DNA from 2 places in the Mycobacterium sp. pUA109 genome. Region 1 is predicted to be linked to the other one. Evidence: predicted binding sites of a transcription regulator. Region 1 holds the regulator's gene; the other holds the start of a gene.
What was found. Region 1 encodes LexA, which represses DNA repair genes until DNA is damaged. Its sites were predicted from a motif close to CGAACANNTGTTCG; they were not measured.
Positions count from the first base shown of each region.

Region 2: ACAG26_RS11250 (DUF222 domain-containing protein) is a predicted target of LexA. The motif match lies at 2,211-2,224, and genes of this name have one in related genera.

Region 1 is NZ_JBGGKS010000030.1:35,814-43,323, reverse strand. It holds gene pcaD (3-oxoadipate enol-lactonase) at 19-789, opposite strand; gene ACAG26_RS25470 (LGFP repeat-containing protein) at 1,007-3,055, shown strand; gene lexA (transcriptional repressor LexA) at 3,067-3,780, opposite strand; gene ACAG26_RS25460 (LysM peptidoglycan-binding domain-containing protein) at 3,986-4,447, shown strand; gene nrdR (transcriptional regulator NrdR) at 4,538-5,017, shown strand; gene ACAG26_RS25450 (peroxynitrite isomerase) at 5,071-5,556, shown strand; gene ACAG26_RS25445 (PhzF family phenazine biosynthesis protein) at 5,564-6,250, opposite strand; gene ACAG26_RS25440 (proteasome assembly chaperone family protein) at 6,274-7,254, opposite strand; gene sthA (Si-specific NAD(P)(+) transhydrogenase) at 7,400-7,510, opposite strand, start outside.
Region 2 is NZ_JBGGKS010000008.1:71,986-79,495, reverse strand. It holds gene ACAG26_RS11260 (aldehyde dehydrogenase) at 1-1,152, shown strand, start outside; gene bla (class A beta-lactamase) at 1,149-2,024, opposite strand; gene ACAG26_RS11250 (DUF222 domain-containing protein) at 2,259-3,812, shown strand; gene ACAG26_RS11245 (PPE domain-containing protein) at 3,849-5,234, opposite strand; gene ACAG26_RS11240 (DUF4436 domain-containing protein) at 5,257-6,045, opposite strand; gene ACAG26_RS11235 (cation:proton antiporter) at 6,173-7,291, opposite strand.

The DNA.
Region 1 (7,510 bases):
GTGCGCTACCCGGACGGCTCACGACGGCGCCAGATGCTCCAGGAGGGCCGGGGTGACGATCCCGGGCTGCTCGACGTTGGCGAGATGGGCGGCATCCGCGACGACCAGCAGCCGGCCGTCGCGGACCCCGTCGGCGATCTCGGTGAGCTTGGCCGGCGGCGTCGCCGGATCGTCGGCGCCGGCGATCGCCAGCGTCGGCGCGGCAATCGAGGCCAGGTCGGCGCGCAGATCGAGCGGCCCGATCGCCGCACAGCAGCCGGCGTACCCCTGCGCGGGGGTGGCGGCGACCATGGCCTGGTGCGCCGCTTTGACGTCGGGGTGGGCGGCCAGATACCCGGGCGTGAACCACCGCTGCACCACGGATTCGGCGACGGCGCCGGCGCCGTGGGCGCGCACCGTCGCGGCCCGCTCCGCCCAGTTGGCGGCCGGCGGCAGGCTGGTCGCGGTGCACAGCAGCACCAGCCGGTCCACCCGGTCAGGGTGGCGGGCGGCCACCCGCATCGCGGTCATCCCGCCCAGCGACAGCCCGACCAGGTGCGCGCGGCCCACACCGAGCCGATCCAGCAGGGCGATCAGGTCGCCGGCCAAATCGTCGATCGAGTACGGGCCGGCCGGAACGGGGGAGGCGCCGTGGCCGCGGGTGTCGTAGCGGATCACCCGGAACCGCCGCGCCAGGTCGTCGAGCTGGGCATCCCACATGCGGTGGGTGGCGCCCAGCGAGTTGGACAGCACCACCGCCGGGCCGTCGGCGCGTCCAGTGACGGAGGCGTAAACCGGAACTGCGCGCATGCCCTTCACGGTAGTGAGCGCCACCTCGGTGTCGGCCCGGCGTGGGTGAGCTCAACCGAGCCCGAATGAGCGACACGCGCAAACCTGCATCAATTGAACATCGGTTGTGCATCTATTTTCGTAATGTCGGAGGCACGCGTTCGCAATTTGTGTCCGGCGACGCAATAGTTATCCGCGACGTGACAGACAGCGGCATATGGGCGGCCGGGGAGGTTTGGTGACTGGGCAGAGAGGGCGACTAGGCAGGGCGGCCGTACGTGCGGCGCTCGGCCTGCTGACCACGGCGGCAACCGTCGTGCTGTGGGCACCCACCGCCGCGGCGACTCCGGAGTCCGACGCCGCCGACGCCATCAGCGCCGCGTGGGACGCCGCCGGCGGGGACAATTCCGAACTCGGCGCGCGGCAAGGTGATGTCTATCCGATCGGGGAGGGCTTCGCCGAGGACTTCGCCGGCGGGAAGATGTTTTACACCCCGGCCACCGGTGCCCGCGCGATGTACGGCGCGGTGTTGCAGAAGTACGAGTCGCTGGGCGGTCCCGCCGACAGCGACCTGGGCTTCCCGAACGTCGATGAGGCCCCCGGCTTGGCCAGCCCGGACAGTCGGTCGATCACCTTCGACGCCGCCGATCACCCGGTGCTCTTCTACACCCCCGAGCACGGCGCCTTCGTGGTGCGCGGGGCGATCAACGCCGCGTGGGACAAGTTGGGCAGTTCGTCGGGCACGCTGGGCGTCCCGGTTGCCGACGAAACCACCGACGGCGACGTGATCACCCAGAAGTTCAGCGGTGGTCAGGTGTCGTGGAACCGGGTGACCAAGGCATTCAGCACCGATCCGCCCGAGCTGGCTGGCGACCTCAAGGACTTGCAGGTCCCAATCGACGCGACCGCGTCCATCAACCGGGCGTGGCGGGCGGCCGGCGGCGCCTCCGGGCCGCTGGGCGCCAAACAGGGCGACCAATACACGGTCGGCACCGACGGTGCGGGCCAAGACTTCGCCGGCGGCAAGGTCTTCTTCTCCCCGGCCACCGGGGCCAACGCCGTCTCCGGCGACGTGCTGGCGAAATACGAGTCCCTGGGCGGGCCGGCCGGTAGCGATCTGGGCTTCCCGGTCAGCAGCGAGGCCGACGGGCCGATCCCGGGCAGCCGGGTCAGCACCTTCTCCGGCGAGGACAAGCCGGTGATCTTCTTCAGCCCCGATCATGGCGCCTTCGTGGTGCGCGGTGCGATGAAGGTCGCGTGGGACAAGCTCGGCGGCGCGTCCGGGAAGCTGGGCGCGCCGGTGGGCGACCAATCGGTCGACGGCAACGTGGTCTCACAGAAATTCACCGGCGGCACCATCTCCTGGGACCGGGTCGCCAACCGGTTCAGCACCGACCCGGAAAACCTGGCCGGCCAGCTGGCGGGGCTGCAGGTGCCGGGCCAGAACGCGCCGAGCGGTCCCGCGCTGAGTCACCACGGTGGCGGCGGCACCGGGCCCGGCTGGCATTGGTGGTGGCTGGCCGTCGCGCTGGCCGCGCTGGTGTTGCTGCCGCTGCTGGCGGGGCTGTGGTGGCAGCGGCGACGCAAGGCCGAACGATTCCTGTTGCGCCGCAACGGGCGTCGTCGCGCGACGGCCGGCGCGGTCGCCAACGGTGCCGCGCCGGGCATCGGCTATGACGCCGAGGACGACGAGCGGTGGTCGGCGGAGGCCGAGGAACCCGGAACCACGGTGCGCCTCTCGCGGTTCCCCGCTGGCTACGGCGAGGAGCCCGGCGGTTACGGCGAGGAGCCGGGCGGTTACGGCGAGGAGCCCGGCGGGCCGCCGTCGGGGGTGGACCTGTTCGGCGGGACCGGACCCGACGACAGCTGGATGCCCACGCCCGGCGGGTCGGCGGGCGGCTTCGGCGAAGCGCCGGTCGACGACGCGGAAGCCGACGAACTCGAGGAGGCCGAGGACCCCGACGCGGTCGACACCGCGCCGACCCGCATCCCGACCTCGTCGGAGGTGCAGGGCGCGCCGGAGCCGCAGACCGGGCGGCACGCGGCGTTGGGCGCCGCCGACGACGACGCCCCGGAGTCACCCGGCTACGACGGGGAGGCCTATCCAGCGGTGCACCTTCCGCTCGATGACCCCTATCAGGCGCCGGAGGGGTATCCGGTCAAGGCCAATACCGTGTCCGGCCTGTACTACACCCCCGACAGCCCCGCGTACTTCGAAAAAGCCGCCGAAATTTGGTTCGCCAGCGAGGAAGTGGCCCAGTTCAACGGTTTCGTCAAGGCCGACTAAAGCGCACCCGTCTAGATCTTGCGGATCACCGTGACGACTTTGCCCAGCACGGCGGCGTCGTTACCGGGGATGGGGTCGAACACCGGGTTGTGCGGCATCAGCCACACCTGGCCGCCGGTGCGCTTGAACGTCTTCACGGTGGCCTCCCCGTCGATCATCGCCGCGACGATGTCGCCGTTGTCGGCGACGTTCTGCTGACGCACCACCACCCAGTCGCCGTCGCAGATCGCCGCGTCGACCATGGATTCGCCGACCACCTTGAGCAAAAACAGCGCGCCCTCGCCGACCAGCTCCCGGGGCAGCGGGAACACATCTTCGACGGCCTCCTCGGCGAGGATCGGCCCGCCGGCGGCGATGCGGCCCAGCACCGGGATGTAGGCCGGCTCGGGTAGGGCATCGGAGCCGGCGACGTCGGTGTCGACCGGCGCCACCGCGGCGACGGTGCCGTGCGGGCCGCGCACGTCGACCGCCCGCGGCCGGTTCGGGTCGCGGCGCAGGTACCCCTTGCGTTCCAGGGTGCGCAGCTGGTGCGCCACCGAGGAGGTGGAGGTCAGCCCGACGGCGTCGCCGATCTCCCGGATGCTGGGCGGGTAGCCGCGTTTGGTGACCGAGGCGCGGATGACGTCCAGGATGGTGCGCTGCCGCGCGGTCAGCGTCGTATCCAGTGGCTTATCGGAACCTTGGTCCCGATCGCCGGGGCCCGAAGTGTCGCTGCTGTCGCTCATAGGAACGAATGTAGACCCGCAGCAGCCGATTCTCAAACACCTGTTCGACAAGTGTCGCGCCACCGGGGCCTGGGACTCATGTGACCGGTGTTGTCGGTGGGTCGGTCTAGAGTTCGACAACAGTTCGATCACATGTTCGTGCATCGAACACGTGATCGACTATAGTTCGAACACAGGAGCGATTGCGTCGGAGGAAGGAGCTCCCATGACACTCATCGAGACCGCCCCGCCGCGCCGGGTGATGCCGCGTCGGCCGGTCCGGGTACACCCGAACGGCCGGATGAGCGAGCAGGTGCGTCCGCCGCGGCCGCGGCCGGCCGGTGCGCCGCTGCGCTACCGGGGGACCGGCGTGCTGGTGTCGCGGGGTCCGCACCGTCGGCGCCCGATCACCCCGGGGACGACGGCGGCGCTGGCCATGCTGGCCGCCCTGATCACGGTGTGGCTGGGCCTGATCGCGCAATTCGGGGCGGCGGCCAACCACCCGGCGCCGGTGCCCGACCGGCTGGCCGTGGTGCGCGTCGAGCCGGGCGAAACCCTGCAGCACGTCGCCGCGCGGGTGGCGCCCGGGGCGTCCACCCGTCAGGTCGCCGACCGGATCCGGGAACTCAACGGGTTGGACTCGGCGGCACTGGACGCCGGCCAGACCCTGATCGCGCCGATCGGGTGAGTGGTGGTACCGCCACTGCTGACGCCGCACGCCGCGCAGGTACGCTCGGAGTCGTCTCAGACACCCTGCCCGCGCGGCGAAGGAGCGGCCATGCACTGCCCGTTTTGCCGTCACCCCGATTCTCGGGTGGTCGACTCCCGCGAAACCGATGAAGGCCAGGCGATTCGACGCCGCCGGTCCTGCCCGGAATGCGGGCGGCGGTTCACCACCGTGGAAACCGCGGTGTTGGCCGTGGTCAAGCGCAGCGGTGTCACCGAACCGTTCAGCCGGGAGAAGGTGATCAGCGGGGTGCGCCGCGCCTGCCAGGGCCGCCACGTCGACGATGACGCGCTCAACGTGCTGGCCCAGCAGGTCGAAGACACGGTGCGCGCGGCCGGATCGCCGGAGATTCCCAGCCACGAGGTCGGGCTGGCGATCCTGGGCCCGCTGCGCGAACTCGACGAGGTCGCCTACCTGCGCTTCGCCTCGGTGTACCGGTCGTTCACGTCGGCCGACGACTTTGAGCGGGAGATCGAGGCCCTGCGTGAGCACCGGGCGCTGGTGGGCCGAGCAGACGCAAAAGCACCGTAAAACGCGGTGTTTGGGGTGCGTTTGCGTCTGCTCGCGGTAGGTAGGCTGACGCCATGACGGCTGACCTGCACCCGAACCTTGCGGCATTGGCTCCACTATTGGGCACCTGGTCGGGCCGCGGCTCGGGGGTGTACCCGACCATCGACTCGTTCGACTATCTCGAGGACGTGGTGTTCGGCCACGTCGGCAAGCCGTTTTTGAGCTACGGGCAGAAAACCAAATCGGCCGCCGACGGGTTGCCGCTGCACGCCGAGACCGGTTATCTGCGGGTGCCGCAACCGGGTCGGGTGGAATGGGTGCTCGCCCATCCCAGCGGTATCACCGAGATCCAGGTGGGCACCTTGGCGGCCACTGGCGACGTCATCGAACTCGAGATGACCGCCGCCACCATCGGTTTGGCCCCCACCGCCAAGGAAGTGACCGCCCTGTCCCGGCGCTACCGGCTCGACGGCGACGAGCTGTCTTACACCCTGGAGATGGGTGCGGTCGGCCAGCCGCGGCAAAACCATCTGACCGCGGTGTTGCACCGGACCGGTTAGACGACCGTTAGACGACCGTCATCACCCCATCGCTGGCCACCCGGCCGGCGATGCGCACCCAGCCCTCGGGGCTCCAACGGGTGTAGATCACCGACCCGTTGCCCTGGGTAATGGTGAGGTCTCGGCTGAGGTAATCGGTGATGCGCACCGCGGCGGCGCCGGTCGCTTCGTCCTCGGGTACGCCCAGGTTGCCGGCGAACATCCGCGCGCGCAGCGCCCCGTTCTCCTGGTCGGTCCAGGTCCACAGGTAGTGCTGGGTGTCGTCGGGAAACTCGGCGGGATCGGCGGCGGCCAGCTCGTCGAGCGAATCCAGGTCGTGGATGGCGAATTCGGGCGCCCACTCCGAGCGGGCGCTGACCACGGTGAGCGCACCTTCGTAGCCGACCTGCACAATGCCGGCCGGCACCTGCAGGGTGCGGATCGGGCTGCCCCGCTCGCGCAGCCACCACGACACCCCGACGGTGGGGTGCCCGGCGAACGGCAGTTCGGTCATCGGCGTGTAGATGCGGGCGTGCGCGCTGGTCGACCCCGCTTCCGGCAGGTCGACGAATAGCGTTTCGCTGTACCCCAATTCGGCGGCGAGCCGCTGGCGGTCCGGGGGCGGCACCGCGGCCGCGTCGACGATGCCGAGCGGATTGCCGAAGTTGTCGTTCTCGTCGGTGAAAACGCGCACCACCGTCACGTCGATGCCCATAGGCCGACTCTACGTGTGGCCGCTCAGCTCTGGTCGTCGTCGCCGGACTTCTTCTTGCGGGCTTCGGCGGCCAAGAACCGCTCGAACTCCGCGCCGAGCTCGTCACCGCTGGGCAGGTCCTCGTCGCGCGCCAGCAGCGACCGGTTCTCCTGGGCGGTCATGAACGTGTCGTACTGGCGCTCCAGCGCCGTGACCACCTGCGCCACTTCGGGGCTCGCCTCGACCTGCTCGTCGATCTTGGCGCGGATGTCGGTGGCGGCTTCGCTCAACGCGGTCAGCGGCAGCTGCAGCGAACCGGTCTTGGCGACCTGTTCGAGCAGCGCCCGGGCGGCGTCCGGATAGTCGGTTTGGGCCAGGTAATGCGGCACGTGCACGGTGAAACCGACCACCTCGTGGCCGTGCTGGGCCAGCCGGTACTCCAGCAGGTTCGAGGCGCTGGCGGGCACCTGCACCTCGGCGATCCACGGGGTGTGGTCGGCGATCAGCTCGCGGTTGTTGGAATGCGCGGTCAACGTCACCGGCCGGGTGTGCGGAACCGCCATCGGGATGGTGCCCAGCCCGATGGTCTGGCGCACCCCGAGGCGTTCGGCCAGCAGCCGGACCGCGGTGATGAACCGCTCCCACTTCAGGTCCGGCTCCATGCCGGCCAACAGCAGAAACGGGGTGCCCACGCTGTCGTGCAGCGCGTACAGGCTCAACTCCGGCTCGTCGTAGGCGGTGAAGTGGTCGGTCTTGAACGTCATCAGCGGGCGCCGCGACCGGTAGTCCAGCAGCTCATCGATGGCGAACGAGGCCACCAGCTCGGTGTCCAATGCGTCCTTGAGGTGGCCGGCGGCCAGCCGGATCGCGTGGCCGGCGTCGGAGAAGCCCTGCAGCGCGTGGATCAGCACCGGGCCGCGGCCATCCGGTGACGACAGCTGCGGCGACGGGAACTCCAGCTCGTACATTCCGCCCTGCTCCGGCTGGTAGCGGTGCCCGTGATCTGGGTGTTGGTCCTGCTCCATCGGTTTCGCCTCCTCACCACGGTGTTGGTAGCACCAGGTTCCATTGTCCCCCAGTTGCGGTGGGTGCCCGTCGGCGCCCACGCCTACCCGGTGCCAACGCGGCGGCCGGCAGGTTTATTGCCGCACGTGAGCGGCCCGACACGCCTTAACTGCGGAACTGGTTGAGCGCCCGCATCTTGTTCATCACATCCAGCGCGGCCGTCTTGTAGGCCTCGGAGAACGTCGGATAGTTGAACACCGCGTCGACCAGGTACTC
Region 2 (7,510 bases), on a different contig from region 1:
GGACAGGCCAACGGCGCGGCCGCGATGATGCATCTGGGGTTGGCGGTGGGCCGGGAGTTTCCCTGGCTGGAGCGACGCCAAGGGGTACTCGGTGAGGTTCAGCTGCGCCGGGCCCCGGTCGGGGTGGTCGGCGCGATCGTGCCGTGGAACGTCCCGCAGTTCGTCATCATGCCCAAGCTGATCCCCGCCCTGATCGCCGGCTGCACCATCGTCGTCAAGCCCGCGCCCGAAACCCCTTTGGACGCACTGTGGTTGGCCGAGATGCTGGAGGAGATCGAACTTCCGGAAGGGGTGGTGTCCATCCTGCCCGGCGGCCGCGACGTCGGCGAACACCTGGTGCGCCATCCCGGGGTGGACAAGATCGCGTTCACCGGATCGTCGGCGGCCGGCCGGCGGATCGCGGCGATCTGCGGAGAGCAACTCAAACGGGTGAGCCTGGAGTTGGGCGGCAAGTCGGCGGCCATCATCCTCGACGACGCCGATGTGGGTCGCACCGTCGGCGCCCTGAAGAACGCCGGGCTGATGAACAACGGGCAGGCCTGCGTGGCGCAAACCCGGATCCTGGTCAGCGAACGACGCCACGACGAGGTCGTCGACGCGCTCGCGGACATGATGTCGGGCCTGCAGGTCGGTGACCCCACCGACGAGGCCACCGACGTCGGGCCGCTGGTCGCGCAGCGCCAACAGCACCGGGTGCAGGGCTATATCCGGTCCGGCGCCGACGAGGGGGCGCGCATCGTGGTGGGCGGCGACGACGCCCCCGCCGACCGCGGTTGGTATGTGCGGCCCACCCTGTTCGCCGACGCCCGCAACGACATGCGCATCGCCCGCGAAGAGATCTTCGGCCCGGTGCTCACGGTGCTGCGCTACCGCGACGAGGCCGACGCGGTGCGCATCGCCAACGACAGCGACTACGGACTGGCCGGGTCGGTGTGGACCGACGACGTCGCGCACGGCCTTCAGGTCGCCTCGGCGGTGCGGGCCGGCACCTACGGCGTCAACATGTACAACCTCGACATCAGCACCCCGTTCGGCGGCTTCAAGCAATCCGGGATCGGCCGCGAGTTCGGCGCCGAGGGGCTGGCCGAGTACGTCGAGTTGCAGGCGGTGGTGGCCAAGGGGGTCATGCCGCCGCTCGGCGCGGCGGGCTAGTTCGGGTCAGCCAACGTCGGCAGGACCAGGGTGGTCAGCTCGCCGATGAGGGGTCGCAGACCCACCGCGGTCGGGTCTTCGGATCGTGACCGCGTCATCATCGCCAACAGCACCCGCTGACCTTCCGGGCCGTAGGCGATGCCAATGTCGTTGGTGCTGCCGTAGTCCCCTGAGCCGGTCTTGTCGGCGGTTGTCCACCCGGGCGTCAGGCCCGCCCGCATCGACGACGTCTCGTTGGCGCGCATCCAACCCTCGAGCAACTGGCGTTGCTTGGGCGCCAGCGCGTCGCCGCTGAGAAGGGTGCGATACCCGCCGCCGAGCGCCTCGGGGGTACTGGTGTCGCGGGGATCGCCCGGGACCGCCGCGTTCAGCTCGGTCTCCCAGCGGTCCAGTCGGGATTGCTGATCGCCAATGCTGCGGGCGAATGCGGTGACAGCGGGTGGCCCACCGATGATCGTGAGCAACAAGTTCGCCGCGGTGTTGTCGCTCAGCTGAAGCGCCGCACGGCACAGCTCATCGATCGTCATGTCGCCGCCGGCCCGCGGTTGTGTCCGCGGCGAGTTGGCCACGATGGCGGCCGGGTCGACGCGCACGGCGTGGTCCAGCCTCAGCTCTTCCCTCTGCGCCATCTGCAGAACGCGGGCGACGACGTAGACCTTGAACGTTGAGCACATCGCGAATGGTTCGCTGGCGCGGTGGGCCACCGAGCGGCCGGACTTCAGGTTGACGGCGAACACACCGATCGTCGCATCGCAGCGGCGTTCCAGAGCGCCGATCCGGTCCTCGATCGGTGGCGCCACCTCGGTACACGCGGCCAGCCCGGCAAGCGTGACCCCGCCGAGCATCAGCTGCCGCCGGGACAGTCGGCTCATCGGCATTAGGCTACCGTGAGCCGACGATGTGCCTGAATCTGTTGCAACAACGCATTTTTGGGCTGCGTTTCGCGCGTTAGGCTTACGCAATCACAGGATCGGGTCCAGATAAGCCCCGGACAGAGCGCCCAGTCGCACTCCGCGTTTATCCACAGTTGGCATTTGATCGACAGTTCGGCCCTTCTTCGAACATGCGTGTGGCATATGTCACACTTCCTCGCTATAATCGAAGGCATGTTCGATACCATCTTTCCGGAGCTCGAGGAGTTGGCCGATGCCCACGAGAGCATGGTCATCGCCTCGATCACCGGATGGGGCCTGATCGAGGCCGCCGCCTCGGCGCGCCGGTTGGCGGCCATCGCTGAATTGGTACACCGCCGCACCGACAGCGCGGCCCACGCCCAATGGGCCTGCGACGACTGGGATGCCACCGCCGCCGAGGTCGCGGCGGCACTGAACTTGAGCCACGGCAAGGCCTCCGGGCAGATGTATTTAGCCACGGCGTTGCGTGACCGGCTGCCCCATGTTGCCGAGGCGTTCGCCGAAGGCCTGTTGAGCTACCAGGTGGTCTCCACCATCGCGTGGCGCACTCAGCTGATCAAGGACGATGAGGCGTTGGCGTTGGTGGACAAATCCCTGGCCCGCGACGCGGTGCGCTACGGCCCGCTGTCGGCGACCAAAACCGCCCAGGCCATCGATGCAATCATCGATGAATACGATCCCGGCGCGCTGCGCCACACCCGCGCTTCCGCGCGTAGCCGCGAGATGGTGATCGACACCCCCAACACCGAAGGCGGTGTCACTCCGGTATGGGGGCGGCTGTACGCCCATGACGCGGCCGTGCTGGAACGGCGGCTGATGCAGATGGCCCACGAGGTCTGCGACGACGACCCACGCACCATCGCCCAACGCCGTGCCGATGCGATGGGCGTACTGGCGGCCGGCGGGGACCGGCTGGTGTGCGGCTGCGGCGATGCCGACTGCCCGATGGCCAGCGAGGCTTCTTCCTCGGCCAGCGGTGTGCTCGTGCACGTCCTCGCCGAGGAGGCGGCGATGGAGACCCCGGTGGATCCGCACAACAGCGGCGAGCCACCCGCGTCGCGCCCCATCACCCCGGATATGACGTTGGCCGAGGCGTTAGCCCCCGAGCCCGAGCCCGACCCTCCGGCCGTCAAGCCACCGCCGGCACTGATTCTGGGCGAGATGCTCATGCCCGCACCGCTGTTGGCTGAGATGCTCCGCGCGGGCGCCAGGGTCCGGCCGCTGCGCCTGCCCGATCCGGACAACCCGCCCGAACCCGAACCGGGCTATCGGCCGTCGACCGCACTGGCCGACTTCATCCGCTGCCGGGATCTGACCTGCCGGTTCCCCGGTTGTGCCCGGCCGGCGGAGTTCTGCGACATCGACCACACGATTCCCTATGACGCCGGTGGCCTGACCCATCCATCCAACCTGAAGGCACTGTGCCGAAAACACCACCTGCTCAAAACATTTTGGGCCGGTTGGCGCGACCGGCAGTTCCCTGATGGCACCGTCGAGTGGACCTCGCCCAGTGGCCAAATCTACACCACCTATCCGGGCAGCCGCCTCCTGTTCCCGAGGCTGTGCGTACCGACCGGCGAATTGCCCACTCCCCCAACGGCGCAGCCGGATAACGGATACTGCCGCGGACTCGCGATGCCACTGCGAAAACGCACCCGCGCCCAAAACCGCAACCGGCAGATCAGAGCCGAGCGCGCGCTCAACGCCGCCCACATCGCCGAGCGCAACGAACCGCCGCCCTTCTAGCGCCGGTCCAGGCAACGCGCGCGTTGGCGTAGTTGGTCAGCGACCCAGTAGGCGTTGCTTTTGTTCGCGGAATTCGGTGTCCGTGAGCAGTCCTTCATCGCGGAGCTTGGCGAGTTCCCGCAGGTCGGCGGCGAATTCCGTCACCGAGCCGCCCGACGATGCTCGTGACGGTACCGTGCGGTCCTCGGCGCGGGCCGCAAATTTGTCCGCGGGCGAACGGCGGCTTTCCGTGGTTGTGGCGCCCGCTGCGGGTTGGCTGTGGACCGTGTCGTGACCACGTCGTATCGGGCCAGCGAGGGTGCCGGCCACGGCGCGACCAGCCATACCCGCGAGGCCCATCTCGGCGAACGTGGTTGCCGAGCCGGCTTCTAGCGTGTTTGCGGCGACCGAGCCGGCGCCGGCGGGTAGCGCTACCGCCACCGGACGTATCGCCGGGCTGACCGCGGTCCAGGCCGGCGGCACCGACAGGGCACCGATGGTGTTCGCCTGTCCCAGACCGGCCGATAGCACCGTGGGCACCGCGGTGGCGGCCGGAAACGGTGTGCCGGCCAGCGCCGCTGCCTCCGGTATGACGGCCGCCTCCGGAGCGAGCGCGGCCTCCGCCCAGCCACTGACAATGTCGTCGGTGTGGACACCGGTCACAGCGCCGATCGCATCGAGGGGGAACGATGCCACGCTCAACGGAGAAAACGGGGCGTCCTCGAAATAGGCGACCAGGTCCGCCCCGAAGCCCATCAGGTCGGACGGCAGCAGCGTTGGACTAGTTCCGCTGGAGGACGCGAGGCTGCTGAGTTTGTCCGGCACCTGGGAAAACGCCTGGGATATCTGCGAAACCGTGCTTTGCGCAGTACCGGTCGATGTCTGTGACGCTTGGTTGGCCGTTTGATTAGCTGGCCCGTCGGTGATCTGCCGAGGCGAGTTGAACGGGGCCAGGGTGGTTGCCGCCGCCGACGACCCCGCATACTCATACATCGCTGCGGCATCTTGGGCCCACATTTCGGCGTAATGGGTCTCGGTGGCCGAGATCGCGGGAGTGTTTTGTCCGAAAAGGTTGGTGGCCACCAGGGTCGCCAGCAGGCTGCGGTTGGCCGCGATGACCGGCGGGGGCGCCGTTGCGGCAAACGCCACATCGTAGGCAGCCGCGGCCGCTTTGGCTTGACTGGCGGTCTGCTCAGCCTGCGCGGCGGTGCTGCTCATCCACGCCACATGGGGGGCGACCGCGGCCACCATCGAGGCCGCTGCCGGACCCTGCCACGGCCCGGCGGCCAATCCCGCGATTACCGATCCAACCGAGTTAGCCACCGACGACAGTTCGGTGGCCAACTCGTCCCATGCCTGCGCGGCGGCCAACAGAGAACCCGACCCTGGGCCCGCGTACATCCGACCAGAATTCACCTCCGGTGGAAGCGACCCGTAATCCATTGCTGAAAACCTTTACTACCGTTCAATTAGTCTCGGGGGGCGATCGCCACCACGCCGCGATATAGAGCAGCATCGAGACCACCAACGCCACCAGTACCCACAAAACGATCGTGAGATCGATCCAGCTTCCGAACGCCGGCGAGCCAGGAAGCGCGTTTCGCAGCGGTACCACCGCGAACAACATCGCCGCGTACCAGGTTGTCAACGGCGCCTGATACCTCCGTGGGTCGCGCAGTGTCTTGATCGCCACAAACAACCCAAGCGCCCCGATCGCCACGAAGATGCACAGGATGACGATCGCGAATACCATCGTGCTCGCCGAGCGCTGCAATTCGACCACATAGGGCGAGAACGGGTTAGCGTCGTTGACGCGATCCACGCGAATTTTCCAGCCGGTCAGCTGATCGACGAAACTGATATCCGCACGTTCCGGCGTTTGCGCCGCACCGGTGAACACGGTGACCGTGAGCGGCCCGGTGTAGTAGCTGTCGAACGGCCAGCGTTCGACGTTTCGGGCCAGGGTAAGCGGGACAGGGAAAACACCGGGCAACATGCCCTTGGACCAGGTGCGCTTGACCGGCGTCGTGGTGGAGGTGACTGCCACGGTGAGGTCCTGCTTGAGAGCATCGGTCGCAGAATCCAGCAGCTCGGGCCCGGGCCTGACGATGAGGTCGCCGACGAGCTCGCTGTAGGTGTTCTGAATGGTCACCACATTCAGCGTCACAGTTGTCCCGCTGCCGGTGGGCGCCCCATGCGTGGCAACACGTTGCGAGGCGGCGCCATCGTGGTATAGCACGATCGACGTGACCATGGCGCACACCGCGGCGACCAGTACGACAACGCCAGGTCTTATCCGCGATCGCCACGACCGGGTGCTCAGCCCAGACTGCGCACACCCACTGGGCTGCAATGGTGCTGGTCGAATCCGGGAAGCGACTTCAGACACGCGACATTTCCGGGATCGGCGCGGGTGAATTCCGAACCCGCGCACGGTTGTTGATCGCGCGGTAGAGCGGCGCGGTCACCGCAGTGGTCACGATGGCAAGCACACACAGCATCGCAAACGCATAGGGACCGACCAAACGGGATTGCAGTCCCACCGTCGCAATGGCAAGTTCGGTGACGCCGCGGCAGTTCAGCAAGATGCCGAGTTCAGCCGAGGTCGCAAGCGGCCAACGTTGCATCCGGCCGGACACCAGACCGACCGCGATCTTCGAACCAAAAGCAGCGATGGTCAGGGTTAGCAGGCACAGCAGACCGCTCCATCGAAACACATCGTCCAGTACGTGCAGCGGCACAGACAGCGCGCTCGAGACGAAGAACGCCGGAATAAGTACGTCGGCGACCGTGGCTAAGGTCCGCTGTGATGCCTCGTTGAACACCCCCGCGGGGAAGAATAGGCCGGCGATCACGGCACCGATGGCTGGGTGGACGCCTAACGCCTGCGTTGCCGACCCACCGACCAGCACGTAGGCCAATACCGCTACCACAACGGAAGCGCTCTGCTGGGAGTCTCGGAGCCACCGCCGCACAATTCGCGGCAGCACGAACATCACTGCCATCAGTAGCGCGGCGCCCACGCAAAGGGCGGTGATCGAGACCGAGCGCAAGTCGGTGGTCAGCGCGATCAACGCGGTCACCAATGCCCATGCCGTGGCATCGGTGGCAACGGCTATTCGCAGCGCTACCCCCGGGATGGGCGGCGGGACCTTGAGGTCTTGGACGAGGAGCACCAGAACAGGCACGGCGGTGACACTCAGCGCCACACCAACGAACAACCATGCATCGAGCGGATTGCGGCCCGGCCCAACCAGTCGGTGTGCAAAGGGGAAGGCTGCAGCTGCGCAAACGACGATCGGGATCGCCACGGCGGGCACCAATTGCCAGTGCGGTGACCGCGGGCCCGATTTGCCGTAGCTCCGCAGCTCAACTCCTACCAAGAACATCAGCAGCAGGAGGCCCACTTGGCCCACCGCCTCGATGAGAGATTTTGAAGTCGGTGAAAGCAGGGCAGAATTTACGGAATGAGGACTGACGGCCAGGACGACACCCAGCACAAGGCCGAAAAAAAATTACGCCGACGACCGCGGGCTGATTGATCCGGCGGGAGAGGTTGGCGACAAAAACCGAGCCGGCCAAGACTACCGCCAGCATGATTAGCGCTACCAATACATTACCGAGTGGCATCGAATCCCCCTTTCAACCGACCGAAATCGCCTGCGGAACAGTGCGCTCGGCAAGATGCTCCGAGCGCTCCCCCGCGGCTATGTGTACGT